4 regions of the Virgibacillus ainsalahensis genome follow, and region 3 is predicted to be linked to each of the others. Evidence: riboswitches for the same ligand, from Rfam matches in the RefSeq annotation. Region 3 holds a riboswitch; each other region holds the start of a gene.

Region 1 (8,145 bases), 760 kb from region 3:
TTATTTACAATGATCACACAGGTAAGAATCAATATTACCAACATCTACAGTGGTTCTCTTTCCCTGTCTTCCTTTTTTGAAAACATCTTTAAATTTACACCGGGCAGACGTTTCTGGGTAGTTATTACAGGTATCTCTGCGATTGTCTTAATGCTTGGTGGCATCGTGAATCATCTGGAAATGGCAATGACATTCCAAGGGGTCTTTTTGATGACATGGGCTGCTATTCTAGTAACAGATGCGGTCATCGTCAAGCGAATTCTTAAGATTGGCCCAGGCTATTATGAAGCCAAACAGGAAAACCTGCATAAGTGGAACCCTGTTGGTGTTGCATCATTATTGATAGCCAGTGGTTTAGGAACAATTGCTGCATTAGGCTATATGGGTACGTTCCTGCAAAGTACTGCCGCATTCTTTGCAGCAATACTTGCAGCGATTCTTACCGTAGTCCTTGCAATTACAACAAAAGGTAAATTCTATATCATAAAAGAAAACCCTGATGTTCACAAACAAGATTATATCGCATAAAAATAAACCCTCTACTCGTGTGAGTAGAGGGTTTTGTTTTTATTATTTTTGATTCTGATCATATTTTACTGCTAAATCGAAATGGTGTTGTTCATGGATTGCTACTAAGTGAATGCTTTGAATGACGTTTGGGTAGTGGGCAATCGGGTCGGGATAGCGAATTTGGCCGGCCACACGTTCATCGATAGCAGCAACTTTTTCCTTCAATTTGGCTGTTTCGGTGTTGAGCAGCTGCCAAACCTCTGTGAAGTGGTATTTCTGACTCAGATTATTTGGCGGTATTAACAGAAAAGGCGCTTTCATTGGTCGTTTCTTCGTTTGCTTGTATTCCTCATAAATATTATGACTCTTTGTTTGATACGGACGTTTCTTGCGTAGATGTGCATAAGGCTGCATCACTGGAAGATAAAAAATGGAAACCCTTCGCACTAACCTTACCATAAGCACGAGATGATAGACTGTCTCGCCAATCGACCATTTATCCGTTAGTGGACGTTCCCATGCGTCCTCCACCTTTTCATCTATGTACCGAAAAAAATCATTACGTTGGTCTTCTACCAGCTGAAAATAAAATTGCATCTGCTCACTTTTCAAGGGATATTCACCTTCTAAACCTATAATGGATATTTCGTTCTCCTTGTGAAATCTGTTTATCTACGACTTACAATTCAATGCCTTATTCCGCAATTACCTGCCCCGTTCATGAAAATATTTATTGCACAAATTCAATCGTTTTAGCTGTTCTCTCAGCAGTTGCTTTCCCCATTATTTGCTCTACAAGGTAGAGTGCCATATTAATTCCTGAAGAGACCCCGCCGGAAGAAATGAAGTTACCATCATGCACAACTTTACTATCGGATAAAACGCGAATATGAGGATACTTTTCTTGTACAATTTTCAACGCTGAGTGGTGGGTAGTAGCTTTCTTTCCATCTAATAATCCAGTTTCACCTAATATGTACGCTCCGGTGCAGACGGAACAGATATATTCAATCGTTTTATGTTTCATCATCCAATCTTTTATCTTTCCCTTTGATTTAAAACTCCTGCATTGCTACTCCTCCTATGTATATAACTATTTCTACGCTATTGACCACATTCCTGCTTATTTAACAACTCTGCTATTACACTGAAATAAATTTCATGCAAAAATCGCTTGACTATTCTACTAATTCTGATAAGATTAATGACAATTACATAAATAGCTACTTCTTATCCAGAGAGAGGGAGGGACTGACCCGATGAGCTCTCGGCAACCGGTCTTAGAAGGGATTTTCCCCTTTTAAAACACGGTGCCAATTTCAGAGGAATGAATGCATTCCGAAGATGGGAAGGGGACGTGATGTCTAAGATTACCGCCCTTCCCCTTCATGGAGAAGGGCTTTTGTGTAAATAATAATAAAGGAGCGGATTATAAATGGCTGTACAAACAGTTAAGGCAAATGCAACACTCAAAGAAAATGTATTGGTGGAGACAGAAGCAAGGGGCCACAAACTGACCATTGATGAGCCGGCAAATCTTGGTGGAACCGACAAAGGCATGAATCCAGTGGAGGTGCTACTTTCCGGACTCGGCGCATGCCAGTCCATTGTCGCCCGTACCTATGCGGAAAAATTCGATATCAATCTGAACGCATTTTCCGTGGAGCTGGAAGGTGACATAGATCTTGACGGATTCCTTGGCAAAAGTGATGTCCGCCCGGGCTTTTCCACCATCCGCTATACCTACCACATCGAGACAGATGCACCCGAGGAGAAAGTGAATGAGTTTGTTGCATTCATCGAAAAACACTGCCCTGTCGGTGATACCATCGCCAACACAGTAGAAGTTGTATCTGGAGGGGTAGTGATCGAGAATCCGGTTGGGCAAAAATAAACAAAGAGCGCGCCGATTCATGAAAAGCAGATGATCTCAATCTATTGAATAAAACAGAATGCATCTTTCTTTATTATGTAACCACGAATAGTGTTATAATTAACTCACAAAGGAGGATGATTTCTATGTTGTCAAATAAGTTACAAGAAGCATTAATTAACCAAATGAACAACGAGTTTGCAGCATCCCATGAGTACATGGCGATGGCATCCTACTGTGAAACGAACAGCTATGATGGTTTTGCTAATTTCTTTATCCAGCAGGCGAAGGAAGAGCGTTACCACGGCATGAAAATTTACAATTACTTGAACGATCGTGGGATTCATGCGAAGTTTAAAGCACTTCCTGCACCGAAAAATGATTATGGTTCCGTTCTGGATACGTTCAAAAAAGGCCGAGAACAGGAAAGAGAAGTAACAAAATCATTCTATGAAATATCAGATATTGCAATGGATGAGAAGGAACATATGACATTATCCTTTGTCAGATGGTTCCTGGATGAACAGGTTGAAGAAGAGTCCATGTTTGAAACGCATATTGACTATATGGAGCGTATCAAAGATGATAATAATGCACTGTTTATCTATGAACAGCAGCTTGCCAAGCGGGAGTTTGACGAAGAAGATTAATTGGATAGATCAATAGAAAACTGCACTCCAAATCCGGGTGCAGTTTTCTATTGATCTGTAAAAATACCTATGGTTATTGATTCAATTAACATTCTCCAGGAATCGGGACTCATCGGGGGGATGAACGACTGAACGAAGAAGAAAAGCTGTCATTCGGTCACTCATCATGGGGATGAACGACTGAACGAAGAAGAAGAGCTGTCATTCGGGCACTCATCAGGGGGATGAACGACAGAACGAAGATGAAAAGCTGTCATTCGGGCACTCATCAGGGGGATGAACGACTGAACGAAGAAGAAAAGCTGTCATTCGGGCACTTATCAAGAGGATGAACAACCGAACGAAGAAAAAGAACCGACATTCGGGCACTTATCATGGGGATGAACGACTGAACGAAGATGAAAAGCTGTCATTCGGGCACTCATCAAGAGGATGAACAACCGAACGAAGAAAAAGAACCGACATTCGGGCACTCATCAAGGGGATGAACGACTGAACGAAGATGAAAAGCTGTCATTCGGGCACTCATCATGGGGATGAACGACTGAACGAAGAAAAAGAGCTGTCATTCGGTCACTCATCATGGGGATGAACGACAGAACGAAGAAGAAGAGCTGGCATTCGGGCACTCATCAAGGGGATGAACGACTGAACGAAGAAAAAGAGCTGTCATTCGGTCACTCATCATGGGGATGAACGACTGAACGAAGATGAAAAGCTGTCATTCGGGCACTCATCAAGAGGATGAACAACCGAACGAAGAGAAAGGGCCGTCATTCGGGCACTCATCATGGGGATGAACGACTGAACGAAGAGGAAGAACCGGCTTTCGGGCACTTATCAGGGGGATGAACGACTGAACGAAGAAGAAAAGCTGTCATTCGGGCACTCATCAGGGGGATGAACGACTGAACGAGGAGAAAGAGCCGGCTTTCGGGCACTTATCAGGTGAATGAACGACCGAACGAAGGAGAGCTGTCATAATGATTGTATATCAACGAAAAATAGCATACCAATCACTATGCGATTTGGTATGCTATTTAACTTGTTCATTTACATTTGCAACATCTTTTTATTAGCGATTTGAAATTGCAGATCTGCTACATTTTCTATAAATTTTTTATCATGTGATACAAACAGAATGGTTCCTTTATAGGAAGTGATAAAGCGTTCCAGTGCTTCAATAGCACGGATGTCTAAGAAATTAGTCGGTTCGTCTAACAGTAAAATGTTATATTCCCCTAAGAAAAGTTTGCAAAGTTGTAGACGGGTTGCTTCTCCACCACTTAATGACTTCACGCTTTTTTGTATATCTGTTCCGACAAACATCATGGAATGCAAAACACTTCGCAGAAATCCTTCATCATATGCAGAGCGGTTTTTCACAAATTGCAGCACCGTTTCATCACTGGTAAATTGATAGCTCATTTGACGGAAGTAACCTATCTTTGCTTTTGGTGAAAGGCTTAAGCCGGACCCGTTGTTCACAATATGATGGAACAACGTACTTTTCCCACTGCCGTTGCTGCCGTTAATCGCTATTTTTTTACCCAACGGCATTTGGAAACTTACATCATCCAATAACACTTTTCCCTTGACACACAGTGTTAGTCTGTCTGCCATAATTGGAAATTTGTTATGCAATTCCAATGCTTTTGACTGGTGAAACACAATGGATCTTTCTTCTTTTACAGCTTCAACTTCCTCCAGTTTCTCCATTCGATGTTCAACTGCTTTTGCCGCACGCTGTATCGCTTTTTGGCTCGTGCCTTTCGATTTCGTCTCAAACATACGATTTGCTTTTGTTTTCGATTCTTTTTTCGACATCGAAGAAGACTTAGCTATTTTATCCGCTTTTTTCATCTTTTCTTGCGCCGCTTTTTCCAGTCGGCTCTTTTCTTTCAAATATTGTTCATGTTCCTGGTTTTGCTGCTGAACCTCCAATTGCTTCTGGGCCATGTATTCACTGTAATTTCCGGTATATACGTTTACTTTTCCCCCGTCCACTTCCCAAATTGTTGTAACAAGTTCATCCAGCACAGCGCGATCATGACTGATAAGCAGCAGTGCACCATAGTAATACATCAGTTCATCACATAAAAACGATATACCACTCTGATCCAGGTGTGTAGTCGGTTCATCAATGAATAAAGCTTCGTAGTAGTGTGTAAACAATTGTGCAAGCTTCAGTCTTGTTTGCTCACCACCACTTAATCCATCCGCATCGTCTGAGACATGCAATTTTCCCAGTAACTCAGGATCAGCCTCACGGGCTTTTGGCGCCTCCACTTGTTCAAAATAACCGAAATCCACGTGACGACTCACTTTTCCATGTGACGGTTGAACCGTACCTGCAAGTAGCTTTAATAGCGTACTTTTCCCTGCTCCATTTTTTCCAACGATACCGATACGGTCAAATTGATGTACTGCTAAACGTTCAATTTCTAATACCTTTTTATCTAAATAGTTAACTTCAACATTTTCTAATTCAAAACATATTTGTTCCATCTTTGCTACCTCCCGAAATTTGGTTATTTCGTATCGATAGCCAGGATCGATACGGGCTTCTACTTCAAGCCCGCATCAAAAAAATAATAAGAATTGCATCGTATTTTCCTCCCACTTCAATTTCTTCAAGAAAATAAAAAATCACAGACGGAATGCCTGTGATTGGAGAGTAAAGAGATTATGTCCGGTTTCTTGGTAAAGCTTACCACAAAAACCTTTTTTAGAAAAATTAAAAAAAGACAGAGGAATCCGCCTTTCTTCACATTACTTATATTTAAAATGAAGATTATTAAAAAAGGACAGACTAATCCCATTCACTCTGTTACACAAACAGAGCCTTTGACCCTATTCAATTACTGGCTCAAAGCTGGGAAACGTAGTCTCATAGCATGTGTCATTTTTTAATAATCCTCCTTTTAGATTTGTTTGAAATACATGATGAATTATAAATTCTACTTTAAGAAAAGTCAAGGTTATATGACCTGGACATGGTATCAAAAGTATTGAACCATAAAGTAGGTCCAATAATAATTTATCATTTACAATAGTGTGCGTCATACAGTATGATAATCTCAGGAGTTGATGAGATGAGCGACGCACATGAACATATAGATAAACTGATGCAGGAACTGAGACGTGGAACCATTACAATTGGGGCTCTGAGTCAGCTTCATGAACCTCAATATGGGTACTCCCTTGTTACTACATTAAAAGAGAAGGGCGTACAGGTGGAACCCGGAACATTATACCCGCTGCTGAGAAGGCTGGAAAAGCAAGGGCTTCTGGAAAGCAAGTGGAATACAAATGAGTCACGTCCAAGGAAATATTACCTATTAAGTGATACTGGAAAAGAAGTTTTAGATCTATTACATGATGAATGGCAGAGTATTGTAACAAGTATGGATAATCTAATGATGGAGGGAAGGGGAAAATATGGAAATGATTGACCGGTATCTTTATGCAGTCACCAAAAGACTGCCGGAAACACAGCGAAAAGATGTTGCAGACGAACTTCATGGTTTGATAGAAGATATGCTTTATGAGCGTGTCCAAAGCAGGGATGTTACGGAGAAAGATGTAGAGGAAGTATTGCTGGAACTTGGCCACCCGAGGAAGTTAGCACGGAAATACCGGGGTACAAAAAAGTATATAATCGGTCCGGAATTGTACGATTGGTATATACTGGTTCTGAAGATAGCTTTGATTTCAACAGTTGCAATATTTACCCTTGTTTTCGTTATCCAGGTGATTTTAAATCCAATAAACATTCTTGATTATTTTGTGAATTACATTGTTTCCTTTTTTACTTCCATCATTCCAATGGTATTCGGTTGGACCACACTTGGGTTTATCCTGGCAGAACATTTCAGTGAAGGTAAGCTGGAAAAACTGGAACTGGATAAAGGATGGAAGCCATCAAAACTGGCACCAGTCCCTGACCCAAAACGGCAGATTAAACGAAGTGAAACAATTACAGGAATTATATTATATGTGCTGTTTATTGTGATAGTAGCATTTTCAAATGATTATTTTGGCATCTGGCTCTTTCAAGAGGGTGAATTTTCCGGTATTGTTCCATTTTTAAACGAAGAAACATACGGCTCATTCCTCTTGTTATTTCTGATTATTTTTGGATTTGGTATTGTAAAGGAATGTGTAAAGTTGTTTTATGAAAAGTGGACGTATCCACTGGTTTTTTTCACCGCTGCTGCTAATTTGATTTCTATTATACTAATCATTTTCATCATTACCGGCGCTTCATTCTGGAATCCCAATTTCATGAACGAACTTGTGCAACATGGTTTGGTAACAGAAGGAAGTGAAAGCTATGAAACGATTCGTATGATTTGGGAACAACTTACACTTTGGACACTGATTCTCCTGATAATTGGTTTTTTCTGGGATATTATTGCTGGATGGATCAAGGTTTTTAAAGCCAGGTAAAGCTTATTTTTAAATGCCGCGTTATTGGTTATGACACATGATCAATAGCGTGGTTTTATTTGCAGTTAAGAAAGTATAAAACTTTCTTACTGCATAAGTGCGGGCTTTGGCCTTTCGCCTTAAGGCTTGTCGAAAAGCCAAGTTTTCTAAGATTCAGAAGATATAAAGGTAACGTGAAAAAATAATTACAGGACTGCCTCAAATATTATTTGATATCCGTAGTACAAAACAATAACTGCAAAGATACCAATAACAATCGAAATAATTACGAAAACCTTGTATTTCCTTAAAGAGATTTCCCCTCGTTTATAAGCAATATTTAATATTTTAATCATCGAAAAAATTGTAATAAATATGATAACAGCCGAGAAAGCAGCGGCTAAAATTACTTCCATTCTAAACTTCCTTTCATCACATAAGCTATTGCATACAAAACCAATACTAACATAATATCCAACTATGATTTATATCACATTTAAAATTTCGGAAAAGATATATACTGGAATTAACAGAATAACTGGCTGAGGAGGGTTTAATTATGGCAGGAATTAAACGGCATGAGGCATTATATCCACTTTCACACCATCATCATCACGCATTATTTCTTGCATTAAAATGGAGAAAAGCAGGAACAGAAAAAAGTGAAATGACCGTAGATGC
Region 2 (8,145 bases), 740 kb from region 3:
AATGCCGGGCGTGCACATCCATTTGGGCATCCTGTCATACGTATAATAATATCCTCTTCCTTGAGGCCGGCTTCATCCAGAATCTCTTCAATTTTCTCTACAAGTGATGGAAGATATCGCTCCGATTCTGCCATAGCCAGCCCGCAAGTTGGAAAGGCTACACAGGCCATGGAGTTTCTCTTTAGTGCAGAATAGTTTTCTCCTTCAGTGATGCCGTATTTTTCAATTAGTTCAACGATTTTTTTCTTTTTTTGACTGGTTACATTTGCAATGATAAGGTTCTGATTCGGAGTAAGCCGGAAATCCCCTGTATGGATCTTGGCGATTTCCCGAAGACCCGTCATTAACGGATAGTTTTTTGTATCCTTGACACGACCGTTTTGAATGAACAGGGTAAAATGCCATCTGCCATTCCCCTTTACCCAGCCGTAGCGGTCACCATTATGTTCGAAATAATAAGGACGTTCTTCTTCAATATCCCAGCCCAATCTTTCATTTAATTCATCTTTAAACCAACCCAATCCTCTCGCATCGATGGTATACTTAAAGCGGGCATTTTTTCGATTCGAACGATTGCCGTAGTCCCGCTGGATTGTAATCACCTTTTCCGCTACTTCAACGATTTTATCTGCCGGGATATAGCCAATCACACGGGAAATCTGTGGGTATGTTTTTGTATCCCCATGTGTCATCCCCATGCCGCCACCAACCGCAACATTGAACCCTTTTAATTCATTGTCTTCCAGAACTGCAATAAACCCCAGATCTTGAGAGTAGATGTCGACATCGTTTGAAGGTGGAACTGCAATGCCGATTTTAAACTTCCGCGGCAAATAAGTACGCCCATACATTGGCTCCACTTCTTCTTCCCGACTGTCCACAACTTTCTTATCATCCAGCCAGATTTCATGGTATGCGTTAGTCCTTGGAGAGAGGTATTCACTCAGTTTTTTAGACCATTCATAAACTTCCGAATGAACCTCGGATTGATAGGGATTGGGGTTGCTCATGACATTACGGTTTACATCCCCACAGGCAGCCAGTGTATCCATTAATGAATGGTTAATCTCCTGCATTGTTTTCTTCAGGTTCCACTTCAGAATTCCATGAAACTGAAACGCCTGCCTTGTTGTTAACTTCAGTGTTCCATTTGCATATTTTTGGGCAAGATCATCCATAACCAGCCATTGGTCAGGTGTAGCTACACCCCCGGGCGCGCGTACTCGTATCATGAATTGGTAAGCTGGTTCAAGTTTTTTTTGCCGCCGTTCATTACGCAGATCTCTGTCATCCTGCTGATAGCTTCCGTGAAACTTTAACAACTTTGTATCATCTTCGGAAATTGCTGCAGTAATTCGATCCTGGAGCCCTTCTTTAATCGTACCGCGCAAATAATTGCTATCTGTCTTTATCTGTTCCAAAACATCAAGTGGACCATCTTGCTGGGGGAATTTATTTTCTGTCATTATTAATCTCCTTTCACATTTCTTTAAAGCCCATATATGTCAAAAAATTGCCTGATGAAAGAGTTGAATTCATTCTCCCGTTGTTGCAATTAAAATTGATTGTTTTAATACACGTCACGCTGATATCGTTTTTGCTCCCGCATTTCCTTTAAATATTCTTCTGCTTTTTCCGTACTCATTTCTCCCTCTTGTTCAAGGATTTTCAATAGTGTATGTTCGACATCTTTTGCCATTCTTTTCTCATCACCGCAGACATAAACAATTGCTCCTTCTGTTAACCATTGATAAAGCTCTTTGCTGTTTTCTTGCATCCGGTGCTGTACATACACTTTTTCAGCAGTATCGCGGGAAAATGCGACATCCATCTTTGTCAAAATACCTTCCTTAAGCCATTGCTGCCATTCCACCTGATAAAGAAAATCTGTGGAAAAATACTGATCGCCAAAGAACAACCAGGTCTTCCCGCTTACACCTGTCTCCTCACGTTCTTCGAGAAATGATCTAAAAGGTGCTACACCCGTCCCGGGGCCGACCATTATTACTGGAGTGTTGGCATCAGAAGGAAATTTGAAATTAGGGTTGCGATGAATATAAACTGGCAACTCCCGACCGGGTTCTACTCGTAATGCACATTGCCCAGAGCAGACACCTGTTCTGTCCCGACCATGGGCGTGATAAGCAACCGTCCCTATGGTAAGATGCACTTCATCCGGATTTGCCTTATGACTACTCGTTATCGAATACAGACGTGCAGGAATCTTTCTTAATATCTGGATGAATTCACCAGGATTCACTGCACTTAACGCAAAATCCTTTACCAAATCAAGTAAATCCCGACCTTCGATATAAGCCTTCCGTTCCTCCTCCTGCCCCGGTTCCAGAAGTTTACGTAAACTGTCATTTTGAAAGAGATCAGCAGCTTTTTGCAACAATGGTTTTGTAAGATTAGTAATTTCAAAGTTCGAAAGCAGCGCATTGCGAAGGGAGCGCACATCCCCCTTCTTATTTATCGACACAGACTCTTCGGGGTCCCAATTCATTATCTCAATGAGTTGATCTACCAGTTGGGGATCATTTTCAGGAAAGATACCCAGGCTGTCTCCAGGTTCATAATCAAAGTTGGAACCTTCCAGGGATAGTTCAAGATGACGAGTTTCTTTATTCGAACCAGTATCATTCAAATTCAAATTTTCCAACACTTCAGCCTTAAAGGGATTTGTACGTGAATAGACTGGCTGATCTTGCAGAAGCGATCCGTTCTCTAAATTTCCTGTCAGAAAGGATTCACCTGAAGGATTACTTTCCTGCTGTTCGTGCAATGCCTCTAGAACTCCATTCATCCATTCAGCAGCATCTTCGTCAAAATCCACATCACAATCTACTCGCGGATAAAGGCGTTCACCTCCCAATTCCTCGAAACGTTTATCGAAATCTTTGCCGGTCTGGCAGAAAAATTCATAGGACTGATCCCCTAGAGAAAGTACCGAAAATCTGACATCATCAAGTTTTGGAGCTTTCCTGCCATAAAGCGTTTCGTAAAACGACAACGCATTATCCGGCGGTTCTCCTTCTCCATGCGTAGCTGTCACTATCAGCAAATCCTGGACTTTTTTTAAATTTTTAGGTTTGAAGTCATCCAGTGCAGAAATTGTTACCTTTGTATTCTTCTCTTCCAGTTTCTGAACCATATCCTCTGCAACTGCTTGTGCATTACCGGTTTCGGATCCAAAAAGTATCGTTACTTCCCGGGTAGCCAACTGAGAATCACTTTGAAGAGAAGTTGAAGTATTCGGGATGTCAACAGAACTTGCCGCTAGCGGAGCTTCTTGCGTCTGAGGGACTGAGAGATATCCGCTCAGCCAAATTCTTTGTGCCTCTGATAGTGTTGGTAGAAGTCGATTTAAGTTCTCTGTTTGTTCCTGGTTAAAAGGACTATTCGTTACTTGTAACTGCAAAGATATTCACCCCACTATATTTTTTAATTTTGATTTGAATTACAATCATCCAAACCGTTTCCTTTTAAGATTATTTATACAGATTAAACATTGTCGCTCTAACATGGAACTCGTCAAAAACCAATGTGTTAATGGGCGACATTTATATCATTATATTTGATCAAAACTTTGTATTTCCAGTTGTTTAGTCGGATTAAGGGCGTACATGCTTCTCCTTTGCATAGAAAAGAGCGTGATTATTTCCCGGTAGTATGAAGACCGCACTCCGTTTTATTTAACCCTTCCCATCTCCCGGACCGGGAATCCCCAGCATCCGTTACAGGGGAAGTACATGGTATACAGCCAATACTTGGATAATTATGATCGTGTAACTCATTGTATGGTAAGTTATTGTCTTTTATATAGTCCCATACGTCGTCCCAGGTCCAATGGATTAATGGGCAGACTTTAATGGACTTGAACCGTTCATCTTTATTTACAAAATCAGTTTTACTCCGTGTTGGGGACTGCTCTCTTCGTAGACCGGAAATCCAGCCAGGTGCATCCTTTAATGCATCTTCAAGCGGCTTTATTTTCCGTATAAAACAACATTGATCCGGCTGTCGTTTCCACAGTGCAGATCCATATTGGTCAGCTTGCTCTTCCAACGTTAAATCCGGTTTCTTTAATTCAATACGCAGATCTGGATACTTTTCCTTTACCTCGTCGATAAGATCATAAGTTTCCTGGAAGTGAATTTCTGTATCAAGAAAGACGATTTTCGCATTCTTTTTCACTCTTGATATTAAATCAATTAGTACCATTCCTTCCGCCCCAAAACTGCAGGCATACACAACAGAATCCCCAAACGAGTCATAAGCCCATTCCAGAATATCAGTGGCTCCTTTCATATCATCTTCCGGATTCCAATCCTTAAATGGATCACCGGGAAAATTACTGTAGGTGACCGGAGAATTATTCATACTTCATCCCTCCATGAGAAGTTTTCACTTTCAATTTTATTAGATGAAATAAATATACAGGTGGTAATATCCCCCTCTATTTTCCAATAAGAAGAGAGGGAATTGATTTCAGTGTCAACTGTCTTCCTATCTTCGAGAAAAAATAATCATCTGCAGGGGTTAGCACAGTGCTTATTTGAGACCTGTTGCCAAGGGATAATAGGGACCTCCCCTCCGCCTCTCTAGATAAGAAAAATTTAATTACAAGTAAGATTATAGGATTAATTGTTATTGTATAGTGTGCTAATCAAAAAGTCAATAACTATTTTTAAAAAAAGAAAAATTAATTTTAATTGTGTAATAATTTGAGTTATATAATAGAAAAAGAACCAGCCACTAAGTGGCTGGTTCTTTAACATCATTTATTTTATTCAGTCAATAAAGGATAATATCCTTCTTCATTATGAGTTTCTGTTCCGACAAGTGGCGGATTAAACACACAAACCATACGAAGCTGTGTTTTAGCATGAACTTTATGTTTATCATGATCGTTTAGAAGGTAAAGTGTACCAGGTCTTAAATCATGCATTTTACCATTTTCCACTTCTTCAATCTGTCCTTCTCCTTCAATAACATATACTGCTTCAATATGATTTTTATACCAGAAATAATTTTCTGTGCCAGCAGCAATAACTGTATCGTTCATGCTGAAACCAACACCATCTTTATTCAGGATGAAACGGCGGCTCTTCCAGTTTCCATCAGCTGTTTCATCTTTAGTTCCTTCTATTTCATCAAGATATTTTACGATCATTACGTATTCCCCTTTTCCTGTTTAAATTTCGTTTGTTGTTGTATTTGGTGCTATATAATTAAGCAAGCGCTCGCTTAATACTCTCATCTAAAATTCCTAAACCTTTTTCAAGTCCTTCTTTATCGATAATTAATGGTGGAAGGAACTTAACAACTTCATCTTTTGGACCGGAAGTTTCCACAATTAAGCCACGCTTAAATGCTTCTGCACAAATTTCTTGAGCAACGCCATCTTTTCCAATAGCAATTCCCTGCATTAATCCTCTTCCACGTGCTTCTGCATTTAGCTCAGGGTATTTTTCAATAAGAACTTTAATCGTATCACTTAGTAAAGTTGCTTTTTCCCGAATTGCTTTACCAAAATCATCTGTTTCCCAATTATTTAATGCTTCTGTCGCTGTAATAAATGCCAGGTTGTTTCCACGGAATGTCCCGTTATGTTCTCCAGGACCCCATTGGTCATACTCCGGTTTGATTAATGTGATTGCCATTGGCAGGCCAACACCGCCAATTGATTTTGAAAGACAGACAACATCCGGGTTAATTCCTGCAGGCTCAAAACTAAAGAAAGTTCCGGTACGGCCATTCCCCGCTTGTACATCATCAATGATGAGAAGTATGTCCCAACGCTTGCAAATGCTTTCTATTTTTTTCAGCCATTCCATTCTTGCTGCATTAATGCCGCCTTCACCCTGAACGGTTTCCAAAATGATTGCAGCAGGCAATGCAACGCCACTTCCACTATCTTCCAGAAAACGCTCCAAGTATGCAATGGAATCCTGATCTTCCACATATTTATCGAATGGCATGGACACGCTGTGGTGTAACGGCACTCCTGCACCATGTCGTTTAAATGAATTACCCGTTACAGAGAGTGAACCGATTGTCATACCATGGAAGGCATTTGTAAAGCTGATTATTGAATCACGGCCTGTTACTTTTCTGGCAATTTTCAATGCACTTTCAACGGTGTTTGTGCCAGTTGGCCCTGGAAACATAATCTTATAATCAAGATCACGCGGTTTAAGAATGACTTCTTTGAAACGTTCAAGAAATTCTTTTCTTGGGATTGTTCCCATATCCAGGCTGTGAATAATCCCGTCATTTTTAATGTATTCAATCATTTTTTCCTGCATGGCATCATTATTATGACCATAATTCAATGTTCCTGCCCCTGCAAAGAAATCAATATATTCCTTACCATCTGTATCCCACAGCTTATATCCTTTGGCCTTTTCAAAAATAGTCGGCCAACCTCTGCTGTAGCTTCTCACTTCTGATTCTATTTCTTCAAATGTTTTCATTTTCGTATCGTTCATTATTGCCGTTGTCATCATATCATTCCTTTAATATTTTATTATCTTCCAGTATTGGTCCAATCTTGAACAATGGTTCATCTTCATGGCCCTCAGTAGGAAAATCATCAGATGAATAATACTCCACTACTTCATAATTTGTGTCCAGCTTTTTAGCAAGACCTTTGAACAAATTCTGTGATGGTGTATTCGATGGCGAGACAGTTGCTTCCACATAGGTAACATCCTTAGAAGATTCGCGATTCAACAGCTGAAACAACATCCTTGTTCCTAGCCCTTTTCCCCGTCCTGCTTCATGTACAGCTACCTGCCAGATGAATAAAGTATTTGGCTTATCCGGATAAACAAACCCGGAAATGAAACCGATTATTTTCTCATCCTCTACAGCAACTACTGATGTATCAGAAAACATATCACACCACATGATATAACTGTACGAAGAATTAAGGTCCAGAACGCCTGTATGTTGAATCAGTTCCCAAACAGCTGCCCCATCATTCTTATCCGGCTTACGAAAATGAAGACCTGTATTTATTTCGATTGTTTGAGTCATTTCACTAATTCCACTTTTATTAATGCTCTCACCTCCGAATCACATTTAAAATTAACTACTCTATTATGTTAAAGGCAAGGAATGATTTCGTCAAAACGATTTAAATACGATATAGCTTGATTAAACGTGATTAGCTGTGTTTTATTCCCAATACGTATCAAAGCCTATAAATAACTAGCAAATAATTAGAATTCAATAGAATATTACTTGTTTCATGAAAATATGAAATAATAATGCGATAAAACCAAACGCATCCAAACCATCAAATTTTTTTGGTAATAGATTAATGGTGTTATTTTTTCCAAAAGGGATAAAATAGTGGCAGAAACATATAGGCTTTTGTCTTTACAAAAAACATTAGGAGGGCTTACCTATGAAGAAAAAAACAACCCGTAATAATTAAAATAACGCAGACAACGTTGAATTTGCTAATGAATTTCTGGATGACATTAATGAGGTTCAAGGTAATAACCGAAGCAACAACAGGAACAATATCGCAATAACAACAACAAAAGATAAGTGAAAAGAAACCTATATGCTACTAAATTTAAGATACAGGTTCTTTTTTTATGAATATAATCGCTTACAGAAAATTTCTGTAATGAAAAAAGAAACACATAGCCTTTTAAAAAGGATTTATAAATATCACGTCACCATTCTATAAGAAGTTATCAAATATTAAAATGGATCTATTACATAATGGAAGGAAAATTGGTGAAGTAATTCTTCCAATGTGCTCAGAAACCCTGGTCCATCCGTTACGTGGTTAACGGAGATATTAGCCTCTCAGAATATAATTATAAAAAAGGGATGATATTATCAGGAACATTTATCTCGCTAAACGTGGTGAGAAAGGTACATACAAAGCAATTTATACGGGTGTAAGTGAAGTTGAATTACATTTACTTCAATAAATAAAGGGGTTTCCCCAGATGACCTGAAGAAACCCCTTTTGCAGATAGTAAAGTAATCTTGTTACTGCGTAAGTGCAGTTAAAAAACACTGTTTAGACTTAGCAATAAGCCAAACTTTTCAAGAATGGGAGTGCAAATACAAATTACTTTTGAGGCGCTGAAGGTGTGGAAATATCAGATAACGCCT
Region 3 (8,145 bases):
ATTATAATTTGTTTGGGCAACCAGAATAAATGGTGAATAGCAAGACTTCAAGAATATAAAATAAGGAGATAAGGAGGATGAAATATGAATGAATATGGAACACTACATGAGTCAAATGGTCGTTATGCTTTAAGATTTGAACGCTTTTTCCCTTATCGTCCAGAAGATGTTTTTCGGGTCATTACGAATCCCAGTTACTTTTCTCAATGGTATCCTTTCGCGACAGGTGAGATGGATCTCAAATCTGGTGGTAAGATTGCTTTCGATGACTGTGAAGGGTCGACATATGAAGGCATCATAACTGAATTTAAAAGCCCCCATACCTTTGCGTTTCGTGAAATTGATGATTTGCTACAAATTTCACTACTAGAAGATGATGAAGGAAGCCAAATGGTCTTCACCCATACTTTCGACGACAAGGAAATGGTAATGTATGTTGCTGCTGGATGGCACAGATGTCTGGATGCACTTGGCCAGATAGTCAACGGGCATCCAGTTGAATGGAAAGATAACGCAGCTGAGTTAAGGGAATTCTATAAGGAAGCATTTGATTCCAATTAATTTCGTATTATGGAAAAAAGCACCGATACTTACAGATGTAAGATAAGCATTCACTTTAATCAATTTTTTTCAAAACGAATGCTTTTAATTGGCCGTAAAACACGGGTTTGTAAGGTGTTTTAAATTAAACTTATTCAAAACCAACATGTGTTGTAAGTTTAAAATAAAGTCGTACCATTTTTAAAAAGATGCGAAGCTTTACCCCTTTGGATGTGTTTTGTGCAAAGGGGCTTTTTATGGTTAAAATAAAATGTGGTGGTATACGATAAATGATACCATTGGAGGAATGAATTTATTTAATCATATAATTTTTACTGTAAGCTGAAGGCACACAATTATTGAAACGATTTGTTATAAAACAAGTATTTATATATACTTAAACCATTATGAATAAAAACAATAAGGGGGAAAACGAACGTGACAGAGAGCAATAAAAAGGAATTGTCACCAGAACAACGTGAAGAATTACTCAGCACATTGAAAGCCCGTTTTGAGGAAAACATGAACCGCCATAAAGACCTTGATTGGGCTAAAGTCGAAGCAAAGCTGGATGCGAATACTGAAAAACTGTGGTCGCTCAATGAAATGGAAAGAACTGACGGTGAACCGGATGTTATTGGTCATGATAAAAGTGAGGATGAATACGTTTTTTATGATTGTTCAGCGGAAAGTCCTAAAGGCCGCAGAAGTGTTTGTTACGACCGTGAAGGGCTGGAAGCAAGGAAAAAACATAAACCAGAAAATACCGCGATTGATATGGCAACTGCCATGGGCATTGAACTTTTAACGGAAGAACAATATCGAGCCTTGCAGAAACTTGGAAATTTCGATATGAAAACGTCGAGTTGGGTGCAGACCCCTTCTGATATTAGAGAACTCGGTGGAGCCCTTTTTTGTGATTATCGCTACGGACACGTCTTCGTGTATCACAACGGTGCCTCCTCTTACTATGGCGCCAGAGGATTCCGCGGCTCATTAAGAGTCTAGGGGGACGCGGGGACAGGTCCCTCGTCCCAGGGTGGGCCTTTTTTGGTAGTTAAGAGTATAAAACTTCCTTACTGCATAAGTGCGGGCTAATGTTTACGCCATAAAGGCTTGGCGAAAATCCAAGTTTTCTAAAATATGGATTTCTTGATTGCTCATACTTATTTCTCGATAGATTCTCTTTTCATTCATTTTTTTCAAGGTCATACTCGCGCGTATGAAAAAATAATAAGATGTAATCTTCTTTCACTCTAGACCAACGAATGAAAAATGGGACAATGAACCTGTCCCTGCGTCCCAGCAAGATTTGACAATATTTAGGAAAGCGTGTATTCTCTATAATATTAATAATACTTTTTCTCTTATCGTGAGCGGTGGAGGGGCCGGCCCTGTGAATCCGCGGCAACCTTCGAACATTTTCGTTTGAAAGGTGCCAATTCCTGCAAAGTACATGCTTTGACAGATGAGAGAACATGAAGGCTACTGTGAATGTATATGTACGTCTTTCTGTTCTCTTACAGAAAGGCGTTTTTCTTATTTTTAACGGGAGGAGTGACCGATTAATTCAGCTAAAGGGGCGACATTCCAGTGGGAAGCACTACATACGAACAAGGAGTTTTTTGAATGGATGAGTTATTAAAACAGTTAAGTCAATTAAATGGACCGTGTGGTTATGAACAAAATGTAACTTATTTCATCGAGGATTATGTGAAAGGAAAGGCGAATCATGTTCAGGTAGATGCAATAGGAAATGTCATTGCAAGAAAAAAAGGGACAAAGCCTGGGCCTGTGACCTTACTGACAGCGCATATGGATGAAATTGGATTTATTGTAAAAAAGATAGAAGCTAATGGGTTGCTTCGTTTCGAGAAACTTGGCGGGCACGATGATCGCATTTTGCTTGCACAGCAGGTAAAAGTTCTTGGCGCCAACAAAGAAATAGATGGGGTTATCGGGACGCTTTCTGCTCATTATGTGAAATTTGACGACCCTAACAAGGTTCGCCCCCATTCTCAGCTTTACATTGATATTGGTGTTCGCTCAAAACAAGAAGCCATTGAGTTGGGGATTGAGATTGGGACACCTATTACATGGGCTACAAAGAGCAAGCTGATTGGTAATGAGGACAATCAAATGATGGTGGGAAAAGCGCTTGATGATCGTGCAGGCTGTTCGATTCTTCTTACGGTGTTAAATGAAATTCAGGATCAGGAATTTGCAGGAGAACTTGTTTTCTTATTTACGGTCCAAGAAGAAGTAGGATTAAGAGGGGCAGAGACAGCAATGAAACGATTGGAAGACGTAGATGCTGCCATTGCTATCGATACGACGGCAGTGAGTGATACCCCTGAGGAAACGATGGACCAGAGCTTACAGTTAGGTGCTGGAACAGGGATTAAGGTCATGGACTTTAGCTTAATTGTTCAGAAAACAATGAAAGATATATTGAAAAAGACAGCAGAAGAAGCAAACATCGTCTATCAATTAGAGGTTTTCCCAGGGATTGGTACGGATGGCGGTGCTGTCGCTTTAGCTAATCAAGGCATCCCTACCGGCGTTCTATCCATCCCTTCCCGTTATGCACACTCACCTGTTGAGGTTGTTAGTATGGCGGATGTGGAAGCAACAAAGGAGCTGATAAAGGCATTTATTTTAGATTTGGATGACAACACAATTTTCACTTTTTAAAAATACATACAATAAGGGGAAAGACTATCATGAAAACATTTGAAAAAACATTTTCAGCATTCATTTTTACATTGCTGCTAGGCGCTTTTCTGACTGCATGTGCGAGTGAGCCTGGTGAGAATGCAGATTCTTCTAATGGGGGAAGTGGCGAAACACAAGGGGAAGCGGCAAATGAAGATGGAGAGAAAGGCGGCGATTTAGTTATTGCGACACAATCCGATGCTGTCTCCTTGGACCCTCCCGCTTCGAATGATACGCCATCCGCGGATGTGTTAATCAATATTTTCGAAACATTGGTAACACAGGATGAGAATATGGAGCTGCAGCCCGGTCTTGCGACAAGCTGGGAGCAGGTCGATGACACAACATGGGAGTTTGAACTTCGTGAAGGGGTGACATTCCACGACGAATCAGCCTTCGACGCAGAAGTGGTAAAAGCAAATATCGATCGTATCCTTGATCCGGAACTTGGCTCTCCAGTTGCATTCATGTATGACATGATCACAAATGTGGAGGTAGTCGATGCGTATACCGTACGAATGGAAACGGAATTTCCTTTCGCACCGCTTCCCGCACATCTTGCACATCCAGGTGGGCAAATGGTCTCCAAGGAACAAATTGAAGCAGATTATGCTGCGATGGAAAACGGGGACGAACCAGGAAGTGTGATTAATGAAAACCCACAAGGTACGGGGCCATTTACATTTGAAAACTGGGAACCCGGTCAATCGATTAAATTAGTCAGAAATGAAGATTACTGGGGAGAAAATGCTTTACTAGATTCCGTCACATTTAAGGTGGTACCGGAAGACTTAACACGGATTGCTGAGCTCAGATCAGGCGATTCCCACATTACAAATCCGCTGAGTCCATCTGATGTTGCGCAAATCGAGAGCACGGATGGTGTGTCTGTACAGCGGCAGGAAAGCTCTTCTTTATCCTATATCGGATTTAATACAGAAAAAGAGCCATTCGATGATAAACGTGTACGCCAGGCAATTTCGATGGCAATTGATAAAGAACAAATCATTGAAGGGATTTACGATGGGGTAGGAATTCCAGCGAAAGGTCCACTGGCGCCAGGGATATTTGGTTATGATGAAGATTTATCTGGGCTGGAATATAATGTAGAAGAAGCAAAGGAGTTATTAGCCGAAGCTGGGTATGAAGATGGCTTCTCCACAACCATTTGGACGAATGATGACAGGCAGCGTATTGATACAGCGACCAATGTACAAGCACAGCTTGCCGAAATTGGAATTGATGTAGAGGTCGAGACGCTTGAATGGGGCGCCATGCTGGATAAGACGGCCAATGGGGAACATGAAATGACTGTATTCGGATGGACCACCGTGACTGGTGATGCTGATAATGGCTTGTACCCATTATTCCATTCCGACAATCATGGTACTGCAGGTAACCGGACCTTTATTGCAGATGAGGAGCTGGATACGTATTTGGAGGACGCACGTCAAACTGCAGATTCCGATGAACGATTGGAATTATATAGCCAGGCACAGGAAAGATTAGTCGAACTTGCGCCAAAGGTTTACATCCATCACCAGGAATATCTGGTCGGTGTACGGGATGAAGTAAAAGGACTCTCGCAGCTCCCAACACAATTGCTTGAGCTGAAAGATGTTTATATTGAGGAGTAGCGGGGGACACAGGGACAGGTTCATTGTCCCATTTATTTGATTCGGTTGATGCTCACTGGCGTGAAGGCGAAGTTAATCGAGATACGGGCGATACTCACAGGTATGAGGTCGAAGTTACATGAGATACGGGGGATGCTCACTTCTATGAAGTCGAAGTTAAGCGAGATTCAGTCGATGCTGGTTTCCATGAAGGCGAAGTTATGCAAGATTCGGTTGATGCTGTCAGTGGGGACTGGTTTCCGCATCGAATATGCTAAAGACACCCAATTTAAACAACGTATTGCTCATGGAATGCTTGTATTTTCCGTTACTACTGGTCTATTAAAAATTGAACCAGGTATGGTGGTGGCATTTTATGGTATGGATAAGTAGAGGTTTACTGATGATAAAGATAGATAATGTAATTGATAAAAACTTATAATAGATATCGCCATAATAAGTAAGGTAAGGGGGGACATTAGTTTTGTCCCTTTTCATCTTGTAGACCAGGACCCTCTTGAGTCAGTTTCTGTAAATGAGATATTTTCTAAGTTTACCCGAAAATAAAGATTGACTTCAAACAAAAATAGGCATCAAAAAGTTCCAATAATAAAAGGACTTTTTGATGCCTAATTTATGAGCTTACGCAAACTAAAGAACCTTCCGCCACCTTCTATGAAGAAAGCGATAGAGAGGAGAAAATCTATGTGCTATCCGCATGTTGAGTGGGGAAGGTCCTGGCTTGTGTGTTGAGAGAAACGTAGTCAGTAATGGGATGCCTCCTCGGTTTTGTATCGCTACCATGGTCTGGTTATCTCCAGGGTGGAAAACCTGAAGAATTAGATGGAGAGCGAGTGTCCTTTCCTCCTTTTCATCCTCCATACCATCTTCATTCATCGCTTCAGTAACGGGACGATGGACCTGTCCCTATGTCCCCCTTGTATCTTTGAATCGAATATTGTATATTTTATTTATATAGTCGTATAATTCTAATAATTTATAGTGTAAAAATATAACTGCTGCTTTTAAAAGCTTTTAAAGGAGGTAAAATAATGCCGAAAACTGTTGCCTCAAAACAAATATGGGAGCGCTTTCTTAGGAATGAAACAACATCATTACAAAAAACAGGATTGTCTAATGATATTATTGAATCCTGGAATTTTTGTAGACAACAACAGGTTAATCCATATAGCGGGGTACCAGGACAAGTTTTAGATTTACAATTATTTAAACAAAAGAAACAAGAGAATCAGCTACTGTTAGATTTGGCTAAGCCTCATGTTAAACAATTGCAGGATTTTCTAAAAGGTTGGCGCTATATAGTGGCGATAACAGATCGTGATGGTTATATTCTGCAACAAGAAGGGGAGAAAACAGTTAAAGATGCGGCTTATAAAATCTTTTTTAAAGAAGGTTCGAAATGGAATGAGAGTGAAGTTGGAACCAATGCAATAGGCCTTGCATTACGATTAAAAAAACCAATATCCATTAAAGAGTATGAACATTTTTCTGTAGCTTCTCAGGCATGGAACTGTACCGCTGCTCCTATTTTTGACCAAAATGATGATGTAATAGGTGCACTTAACATCTCAAGTCTATACCGATCAATTAATTATGATTATGTTTTAGCTTCTGTCAAATTAGCAGCTGATTTCATTTCATTAGAATGGAAGAATAAACAGCAAAAAGACATGGAAGTTCTTATGCGAACGGGATTCGGCGCTGAACGCAATTGTATTGTAAGTTCCTCAAACGATGTTATTTGTTCATTGCCTATGGAATTACTTCCTGATTATAAGGATTATATCGGGTTTTCTTTGACAACATTGAGCAATGAAACAGATATTCACCTATCCGATCAACGTGTTCCCATTTTTAATGAAAATCGGGTTGTTGGTTATCGGATACCAGTTCAAGTATCAGAAAACGACGCTTCTTTCTTCGTTTTTAAAGGCTTAGAAGGCGAAAGTGAGAAGTTTCAAGGAGTATTGGAAAAAGCCAGGAAAGTAGCTGTTAAAGATACACCCGTTTATATCTATGGAGAAACTGGTACCGGTAAAGATTTGCTTGCACAAGCCATCCACGATAATAGCAAGCGTTCCAATGGCCCTTTTTTGACGATAAATTGTGGTGCCGTTCCGGAAGGGTTATTAGAGAGTGAATTGTTTGGTTATGAATCCGGGTCTTTCACCGGCGCAAATAATAAAGGTCACAAGGGGAAATTACAACAAGCAGATGGTGGTACATTATTTCTTGATGAAATCGAAGAAATGCCCCTATCTATGCAGGTTGCATTATTACGAGCACTGCAGCAAAAAGAAATAACCCGTATAGGCGGAACGCAATTAATTCGTCTAAATCTGAGAATCATTGCAGCATCAAATAAGGACATTAGGCAGTTGGTAAAACAAGGGAGTTTTAGAGAGGATCTATTTTATCGAATCTATGTTTTTCCAATTCAAGTCCCTCCATTAAAAGAGAGAAAAGAAGATATCGTACACTTTATAAGAGATTATTTTCGGAGGAAACAATGGCTCCCGACCTGGCGCTTTCGATTGGAAAAGATTTTCATGCAGGGGGAGTGGAGTGGCAATGTTCGTGAGTTATATAATGCATTGGAACGATGTGAAATACTCTATTCAGATAAAATACCTGGGGATAGAGATTTAATTCAGCTTGTATCATCACTGGAACCTTTTCAAATGGAAGCTGACAACATGGAATCCTATGACTTCAAAACACAGCTGGAAGTAAATAATATAAAAAAAGCACTGACTAAATATAACGGGAGGGTATCTGACGCCGCAGAAGGGCTGGGGATGTCTAAGGCCACTTTATATAGGAAGTTAAAAAAATATAATCTTTAAAAAACACCAATCAATAGGCGATGAGAAAAAATGAGACAATTTAATAAAACTGTCTCATTTTTTTTACTGTAAATGGCGAATTAGCTGAAAGCGTTGTCATGTTAAGGGGCTATATTTTGGCATGATCTTTGCAATGTAATTAATGATACGTAGAAAAAGGAGGGTTATCATTTGAACGGCTAATAGCGTAAAGCAAGTGTTATCAATAGAAAACCGCCTTCTGTTAGAAAGGGGATGATTGATTGGAAAATTTTGATGTAGTAGTAATTGGTGCAGGTCCGGGTGGATATGTTGCTGCTATTCGGGCTGCACAATTAGGGAAAAGCGTAGCAATTGTGGAAAAGAATAAGCTTGGTGGCACATGCCTGAATGTTGGGTGTATTCCTTCAAAGGCACTACTGAACCAA
Region 4 (8,145 bases), 720 kb from region 3:
TAATAAAATAGCTAATTTAGCTATTTAAATTTTCGAACATCTACATATTACATAATTTCCGGTACTACTAGCCAAATTAATAGCAGGAGGTGCGGTATGGAAAAGAAAAATTATTATGTAAGTGTAGGCACAGGCGAGATTTCTCAAATCAGATACGATAACAATGATGCTTTTGTTATCAATGCTACCGAAGAGGAAGTTAGTCTATTACGCCGGAAATTGGAAAACCTGAATGGCGCCAGTATCCAATCCTTCTGGCGGGCGCATGTACCAATAAAGCCGTATCATGAAGACAAGCCAAATGATGATTATGATAGCAATATGAAAGACACGTTTCAAATGCTCTACGACTGGGGCGATGAACAAACAAAAGCCCATATTACATCGATGGGGATTTTAACGGACAATCATATGTAGAATGGAAGGGGAATAGAATACACATTGATATTCTATTCCCCTATTTGTGGTTTATCCACCTGGGTATAAAGGAATAGCAAAAGTACAACATCAAACAGGGGGGAAAGTCATGAAGAATAGACATCATAAGAATTTAATAATATTTTTAAGTATTGGCATCATTTATACATTATTAATCACGTCAACATTAACCACAAGCGGGTTACAGCTAGCTGGGGCAAAGGGCCACCAGCAAATGGAAACCATGTCCAAAGATAAAATATTACAGACTGAACATAACGAAGAGACCAATGAAATTACGCATGATAAAATCATTTCTTTAACAGACCAATTTATGGAAATTTTGCTTCAGGATATTGATGAGAATTATAAAGTAGAAAATTATGATACAATGGATGAGTTACTTAACGCATTTGATCAAGTTGCTGCAAGGGAAACAGCAGAACCTTATGTTCACTTTTATTATACGGAAGAATCGGATGGCTTGTATATTCTTCCAACGGAAACACCGCCATGGTTCACAAAAGATAATCCGTATAACGTGATACAGCTGGATAACAACAAAGCTAAAGTCGTACAGGATAACCACTCTGTTTTCTATGATAATTATACGATAGAAATTGAATTTACATTTGATACGCAATGGAAAATAACAAATATTAACCTCTTATAAGGAATAAAGGCAGTTGACAATATGTACAGATTTAAAGATTATTATAACAATGAAGTTAAGCTATCATTTGAAGACCATCCATTCTCGAAACATCCCCTGCATGTATGGGCAATTTGCAGGCACCAGGAGCAATGGCTTTTGACAAAACATAAGGGCAGAGGGTATGAATTCCCGGGAGGAAAAGTTGAGAAAAATGAAACACCAGAACAGGCAGCAATTCGGGAAATAAAAGAAGAAACTGGAGGAAATGTTGAAACCATTGATTATATCGGACAGTATCGTGTTGATGGGAAAAGTGAAACGGTTATAAAAAATGTTTACTTTGCTTATGTAGACCAACTAGCCCCCCAAGAAACCTATTATGAAACTGCAGGCCCTGTTTTGATAAAAACACTTCCATTCAATGTAAAGCATAACGAATCATACAGTTTCATGATGAAAGATGGAGTCTTGGACCATTGTATGGAGTATATTAAAAATCGCCTATATTAAAGCATAGGCGATTTTTAATCTCTGTTTATGTTGTATGCTTTATGAGCCATTTTTCCAATTTCTCAACAATCTTATACATAATTGCTGCAAATATGGCGATAAGAACGAGACTGGACATAACTAGCGAAAAATCAAATACTTGGAACCCGTAAATGATTAAATAGCCCAATCCTTGTTTTGAGACAAGGAACTCCCCAACGATTACACCAACCCAGGAAAGCCCCACATTCACTTTTAATGTTGAAATCATTGCCGGCATTGTCGCTGGGAAAATTGCTCCTTTAAAGCATTGCCATCTAGTTGCACCAAAACTTTTTAAAACTTTTTCATAGTTTGGGTCGACTTCGTTAAATGCAGAGTAGATAACAAGTGTTGTAATGATAACAGATATAATTGCTCCCATTGCAATGATGGAAATGTATCCCGGTCCCAGCGCGACAATGATGATTGGTCCGAGAGCGACCTTTGGCATTGCATTCATTATAACGAGATAAGGATCCATTATATTGGAAAAGCGTTTGGAGGACCATAATAAAGATGCGATGATTATCCCTGCAACTGTTCCGATTATGAACCCTAATACTGTTTCAAATAACGTTACCTGAACATGTAGCAGCATCGACCCATCTGAGATTCGAGAAGCCAGCAATTGGATTACCCTGAATGGTGAACTAAACAATAATGGGTCAATCCAATAAAGTCTGCTGGCAATTTCCCATAGAGCAACAAAACAAACGAGAATACTGATTTGCCATACGAAAACAATTTTCTTTTCCTTTTTAATTTTCCTTTTATAGTTTTCAAAAAGGTGCTGGTCAGATTTCTTTTCCATTGCTTTGTGATCCCACCTTCTTCTCGTGAGGAACTATTTCTTTTTTGTCCAACTCTTCCCAAATTTTATCGAAAAGTAGTTGATACTTTGCGTGACGTCTTACCAGAAATGGACTTTCATCACGTAATTCAATTGGAACTTCAAAAACCTTTGCAAGAGACCCCGGATTGGCATCCATCATGAATATTCGATCACTCATAGCGATGGCTTCTCCAATATCATGGGTTACCAGGATTGTTGTTTTTTTATAGGATTTTAATAAGTGGGATACAAGATCTTCTAATTTTAGTTTTGTCTGATAGTCAAGTGCTGAAAAAGGTTCATCCAGCAATAATATTTTCGGGTCATTAACCAATGTGCGCACAAGTGCAACCCTTTGACGCATCCCACCGGACAGTGAGCTCGGATAGGATTCAGTCACGTCTGCTAAACCAACTTCACGTAGTAAATCCAATGCAATTTCTTTCGTTTCTGTTGTGTTCGTGTCAGAAATGGTAGGTCCTAATAAAACATTATCAATAATTGTTTTCCAAGGAAATAAATAATCCTGTTGCAACATATATCCAATCGCCAGTTCGGACTCTGAAATTGGCTTCTGCTCAAGGAGTACATCACCGGAGGTTTGTTCCATGATTCCTGCGATGATGGAAAGTATTGTAGATTTCCCACAGCCGCTGGGACCGAGAAGTGCAATGAACTCGCCTTCTTTTATGGAGAGTGATATATTATTTAATGCTTTGGTGTAGCCATTTTTTGAAAAATAATGATGGGAGACTTTATCTAATGTTAGAAATGACAAATGAATCCCTCCTTAGTTGCTGATAACTTCTTCAGCAAATTCCGTATTTACAAGTTCTTCATATGGAACATCTGCCGGAAGTTCTCCGGATTCTTCCATAATATTTTTAAGGTTTTGCCATTCTTCTTTATTCAAAATCGGATCTGTTGCAAATGATCCCTGACTTTTATAACGGTCAATGGAAGCGGCGAGCATATCTAAATCTGTATCATCGAAATATGGCTGTATCGCTTCTGCTATGTCCTCGGCGTTGTTTTCCTTTACCCATTGCTGCGCTTTATAAATAGCCCTGGTGAACTTGCTCACGGCCTCTTCATTTTCATCCATATAGCTTTGCTTCGTCATAAATACGGTATAAGGTACTGTACCGGATTCTTCACCAAAAGAGGCAACAATATGACCATTTCCTTCTTTTTCAAAAACGCTTGCTGTTGGTTCGAATAATTGAACATAGTCATAGTCGCCAGATGCAAAGGCTCCCGGAATATTAGCAAAATCAATGTTTTGACTTAATTCTAAATCACCATGTGGGTCAATATCATGCTTTTTCAATACAAATTCACCAACCATCTGTGGCATACCACCTACACGCTGCCCTAAAAAAGAGCTATCTCTAAGGTTTTCCCATGCGAAGTCAGGCTGAGGTTCTTTTGCTACAAGAAATGTACCATCTGTTTGAGTTAATTGTGCAAAATTAATCGCATAGTCTTTGGAATCCTGTGCATACACATAGATGGAAGTCTCTGACCCAACCAGCGCAATATCAGCACCGTCAGACAATAAAGCAGTCATTGTCGTGTCGCCGCCCCATGTTGTTTGCAAATCAACATCCAATCCTTCTTCTTCAAAGAATCCCTTTTCCAGTGCTACATACTGCGGGGCATAAAAAAGGGAGCGAGTCACTTCAGCTAGACTGATTGAGGTTTTACTATCGGTATTACATGCAGAAAGAAAAAGGAGTATCAGACAGGAAAATACAGTAAATACTTTTATTTTTTTCATATCATTCCACCCTTTCATTTAAATAGTGATATGTCATCCCAGTTTATGCTTATTTAAAAAAATGTGTGAATGCCCAGTGTGGGCTTTTGGTAACTTTTTATATTTGCTTAGCTGCAAAAAAAGCCGACCTCCACAATGGGAGGTCGGCTTCGTTCTTCGATATAAATTAATTCCTTTTGGGATGAGGAATATATAATTGGTTATGCTTTATAAACAGGTCCTGCCTGCTTTATTTCATTACTAGCTTTAGAGAACTTCTTAAAATTCTCATGAAACTTCATTGCCAATGATTTTGCTGCAGAGTCATAAGCATTTTTGTCTTTCCACGTGTTTTTTGGAACTAATACTTCATCAGGGACACCTGGGACATAGGTTGGTATTTCCAACCCAAAAATTTCATCTTGCGTTGTTTCAGCTGAATTTAGTTCTCCTTCTAATGCGGAATGAATCATTGCTCGTGTATACGATAGTTTCATACGCTTACCTACACCATATGAACCACCAGTCCAGCCGGTGTTTACCAAAAAGACATTGGAATTATGTTGATCAATCTTCTCTCCGAGCATTTCTGCATAAGCGGATGGTGCCAATGGCAGAAACGGTGATCCGAAGCAGGCTGAGAAAGTTGCCTGAGGCTCTGTGATACCACGTTCAGTACCAGCAAGTTTGCTCGTATATCCACTCAGAAAATGATACATTGCTTGTTCTTTTGTCAATTTGCTTATTGGTGGCAGTGTTCCTGACGCATCCGCTGTAAGAAAAATGATTGTGTTTGGGTGCCCAGCGACACTAGGTGAAAGAATATTATCGATATTTTCTAAGGGATATGCTGCTCGTGTATTTTCCGTTAAAGATGTGTTATCATAATCCGGCATCCTCGTTTGTTCATCAAGAACAACATTCTCCAAGACAGAGCCAAACCGGATGGCATTAAAAATCTGTGGTTCTTTTTCTTGGGAAAGGCTTATGCATTTCGCATAGCATCCACCCTCAATATTAAAGACACCATTTGGACTCCATCCATGTTCATCATCACCAATCAACCGGCGGTATGGATCAGCGGATAATGTTGTTTTACCTGTACCGGATAATCCGAAGAATAAAGCAACATCACCTTCTTGACCGACATTAGCAGAACAGTGCATGGATAAAATATCCTGCCGGGGAAGTAGATAGTTCATGATAGAAAAAATGGATTTCTTTATTTCTCCGGCGTATTCCGTTCCTCCGATTAACACAACCCTCTTTTTGAAGGAAATTATAATAAATGTTTCTGAATTTGTACCATCTTCAGCAGGATCCGCTTTAAAATTTGGCGCAGAGATGACAGTGAATTCAGATTGATGGGATTTGAGTTCCTCCTCTGTCGGTGTAATAAATAATTGACGGGAGAATAGATTATGCCATGCAAATTCATTGATGACTTGAATAGGCAGGCGGTATTTTTCATCTGCACCGGCGAATCCCTTAAATTGATACAACTCATCTTTAGTTTTTAAATAGGTAATCATTTTTTCATACAGCTTGTTAAATGAATCTTCATCAATTTCCTGGTTAACAGTACCCCAATCAATATATTCATTACAAACATCATCTCTCACAATGAATTTATCCTTTGGTGAACGCCCTGTATAGGCTCCTGTTGTGGAAACAACTGCACCCGTTGCCGTCAGTACCCCTTCATCATGGGAAAGAATCTTCTCAACTAATTGAGGCACGGATAAATTAGCTTGCAGATTATGGTGGGAATAAATATCCTTTAAACATGGTCTTTCTACCATTTTCATATGAATACCTGCCTTTTTAATAAATTTTAATTTAATTATACTCATTTATGATAGACATGAAATTGTTGAATCTGATTATTAGTATAACACATTAAAATGAATAGTCCATACTAATAAAAAGATTTATTGATAAAATTTTATGTATTCACTAATATAATGTTAAATTAGTTGACACAGAGCGCGTGTTTCGGTAAGCTGAATTTCGAACGGATACTCTCTTATTCAGAGTTGGTGGAGGGACAGCCCCGATGAAGCCCAGCAACCATCACATCATGTGAAAAGGTGCTTACCTGTTGCAAGGATATCTCCTTGAACAATAAGAGTGAAAGGCCATGAACTCCTTTCCTCATGACTGCAGGAAGGGCTTTTTTACTTTAATAAGGATTTTAAGTATAAGAAACCCTAGGCTGTCGCCAATGATTGACGACAAGTCAAGTATTACTTTGGATAATATCGAAATAAAAATGGAAATAGAGTACCGTAATTAACTATCAGGGGAGGATTTAGCCATATGGCTGCCAATCGTCGTTTATTTACATCAGAATCAGTAACAGAAGGACATCCGGATAAAATCTCTGACCAAATATCAGATGCTATTTTGGATGAACTTTTAAAAAAGGATCCATTTGCACGTGTAGCTTGTGAAACAACTGTAACTACAGGGCTAGTATTGGTTTCTGGAGAAATTTCTACAAATACATATGTGGATATCCCGGCAATTGTCCGTCAAACCATTAAAGAAATTGGGTACACTCGTGCGAAATTCGGCTTTGACGCACAAACATGTGCTGTATTAACAGCAATCGATGAACAATCTGCTGATATCGCCGGCGGAGTGGATACAGCATTGGAAGCGCGCCAAGGAAAAATGACAGATGAGGAAATTGATGCTATCGGAGCAGGGGATCAGGGATTAATGTTCGGTTTCGCCTGTGATGAAACGGAAGAATTAATGCCGCTTCCTATTTCCTTAGCACATAAATTAGCGAAACGGCTATCTGAGGTACGTAAGGAAAAGATTCTCGACTATCTGCGTCCAGATGGGAAGACCCAAGTCACTGTGGAATATGATGAGAATGATCAACCGGTCAAAGTGGATACTATTGTTATTTCCACCCAGCATCATCAGGATGTGACAACAGAACAAATTGAAAAAGACATTATTGAACATGTGATTAGACCAGTTGTTCCTGATGAGCTGTTGGATGGTACTACAAAATACTTCATTAACCCGACAGGCCGTTTTGTGATTGGAGGTCCTCAAGGCGATGCAGGATTAACCGGACGTAAAATTATTGTTGATACTTATGGTGGTTATGCTCGTCACGGTGGGGGTGCATTCAGTGGGAAAGATTCTACGAAAGTGGATCGTTCTGCTGCGTATGCTGCACGCTATGTGGCTAAAAATATTGTCGCGGCAGGACTGGCAAAAACATGTGAAGTGCAGCTTGCCTATGCAATCGGGGTTGCAGAACCGGTGTCCATTGCGGTCAATACATTTGGTACAGGAATTGTAAGCGAGGAAGAATTAGTAGGAGCAATTCGTAAATTATTTGATTTGCGTCCTGCAGGAATTATCCGCATGCTTGATCTCCAAAAACCAATTTTTAGAAAAACGGCTGCGTATGGTCATTTTGGAAGAACGGATGTTTCACTCCCATGGGAGAAGACGGACAAGGTGGATGAATTAAAAGCCCTTATTGAAAATAAATAAAATAAAAACGGACAATGCAGCACTCCGCATGTATTGTCCGTTTTGTATTATAAATCCGTGTTTTTTTTATAATACTCTCCTTTTTCCACATAAGAACTTCTTACCCGTTCCATTTCTGCAAAATCTTCTTCCGTCAATTCACGGACGACCTTTGCCGGCCTGCCCATGACCATTGTATTTGCTGGGATTTTTTTACCTGGTGGCACAAGGCTTCCTGCCCCCACAAAGGCATTCTCCCCGATTTCAGCGCCATCCAGTATAAGGGATCCCATCCCTATGAGCGCATTTTTTCGTATAACCGCAGAGTGTAAGGTCACCTGATGACCGATTGTCACATCATCTTCAATTAATAATGTACGATCAGGACTTTGGTGAAGCATGGAAAGATCCTGAATATTCACCCGTTTGCCGATGCGGGTTGGTGCTACA

What was found. A riboswitch is a leader RNA that binds a small molecule or an ion and turns the genes downstream of it on or off. The one in region 3 is predicted to bind S-adenosylmethionine.
Region 1: another riboswitch for S-adenosylmethionine. It lies ahead of ACZ427_RS18070 (OsmC family protein); the one in region 3 lies ahead of ACZ427_RS02450 (M42 family metallopeptidase).
Region 2: another riboswitch for S-adenosylmethionine. It lies ahead of ACZ427_RS05990 (phosphoadenylyl-sulfate reductase); the one in region 3 lies ahead of ACZ427_RS02450 (M42 family metallopeptidase).
Region 4: another riboswitch for S-adenosylmethionine. It lies ahead of metK (methionine adenosyltransferase); the one in region 3 lies ahead of ACZ427_RS02450 (M42 family metallopeptidase).

The regions. Positions count from the first base shown of each region.
Region 1 is NZ_AP043943.1:3,632,425-3,640,569, reverse strand. It holds gene ACZ427_RS18085 (purine-cytosine permease family protein) at 1-528, shown strand, start outside; gene ACZ427_RS18080 (DinB family protein) at 571-1,107, opposite strand; gene ACZ427_RS18075 (DJ-1/PfpI family protein) at 1,241-1,540, opposite strand; SAM riboswitch class I at 1,738-1,861, shown strand; gene ACZ427_RS18070 (OsmC family protein) at 1,946-2,404, shown strand; gene ACZ427_RS18065 (ferritin) at 2,530-3,033, shown strand; gene ACZ427_RS18060 (Msr family ABC-F type ribosomal protection protein) at 4,087-5,541, opposite strand; gene ACZ427_RS18055 (PadR family transcriptional regulator) at 6,129-6,488, shown strand; gene ACZ427_RS18050 (HAAS signaling domain-containing protein) at 6,475-7,485, shown strand; gene ACZ427_RS18045 (hypothetical protein) at 7,671-7,880, opposite strand; gene ACZ427_RS18040 (hemerythrin domain-containing protein) at 8,024-8,145, shown strand, end outside.
Region 2 is NZ_AP043943.1:1,272,323-1,280,467, reverse strand. It holds gene cysI (assimilatory sulfite reductase (NADPH) hemoprotein subunit) at 1-1,466, opposite strand, end outside; gene ACZ427_RS05995 (assimilatory sulfite reductase (NADPH) flavoprotein subunit) at 1,571-3,421, opposite strand; gene ACZ427_RS05990 (phosphoadenylyl-sulfate reductase) at 3,658-4,383, opposite strand; SAM riboswitch class I at 4,507-4,615, opposite strand; gene ACZ427_RS05985 (ectoine synthase) at 4,790-5,176, opposite strand; gene ectB (diaminobutyrate--2-oxoglutarate transaminase) at 5,235-6,509, opposite strand; gene ectA (diaminobutyrate acetyltransferase) at 6,514-7,044, opposite strand; gene ACZ427_RS05970 (CBS domain-containing protein) at 8,102-8,145, opposite strand, start outside.
Region 3 is NZ_AP043943.1:527,538-535,682, forward strand. It holds gene ACZ427_RS02440 (SRPBCC family protein) at 85-561, shown strand; gene ACZ427_RS02445 (DUF4256 domain-containing protein) at 979-1,548, shown strand; SAM riboswitch class I at 1,905-2,015, shown strand; gene ACZ427_RS02450 (M42 family metallopeptidase) at 2,170-3,234, shown strand; gene ACZ427_RS02455 (glutathione ABC transporter substrate-binding protein) at 3,264-4,892, shown strand; gene ACZ427_RS02460 (hypothetical protein) at 4,929-5,264, shown strand; gene ACZ427_RS02465 (sigma-54-dependent Fis family transcriptional regulator) at 5,924-7,738, shown strand; gene lpdA (dihydrolipoyl dehydrogenase) at 7,981-8,145, shown strand, end outside.
Region 4 is NZ_AP043943.1:1,249,982-1,258,126, forward strand. It holds gene ACZ427_RS05870 (hydrolase) at 97-417, shown strand; gene ACZ427_RS05875 (hypothetical protein) at 527-1,090, shown strand; gene ytkD (RNA deprotection pyrophosphohydrolase) at 1,112-1,582, shown strand; gene ACZ427_RS05885 (ABC transporter permease) at 1,608-2,414, opposite strand; gene ACZ427_RS05890 (ABC transporter ATP-binding protein) at 2,398-3,213, opposite strand; gene ACZ427_RS05895 (ABC transporter substrate-binding protein) at 3,226-4,215, opposite strand; gene pckA (phosphoenolpyruvate carboxykinase (ATP)) at 4,416-6,002, opposite strand; SAM riboswitch class I at 6,218-6,325, shown strand; gene metK (methionine adenosyltransferase) at 6,514-7,716, shown strand; gene ACZ427_RS05910 (gamma carbonic anhydrase) at 7,764-8,145, opposite strand, start outside.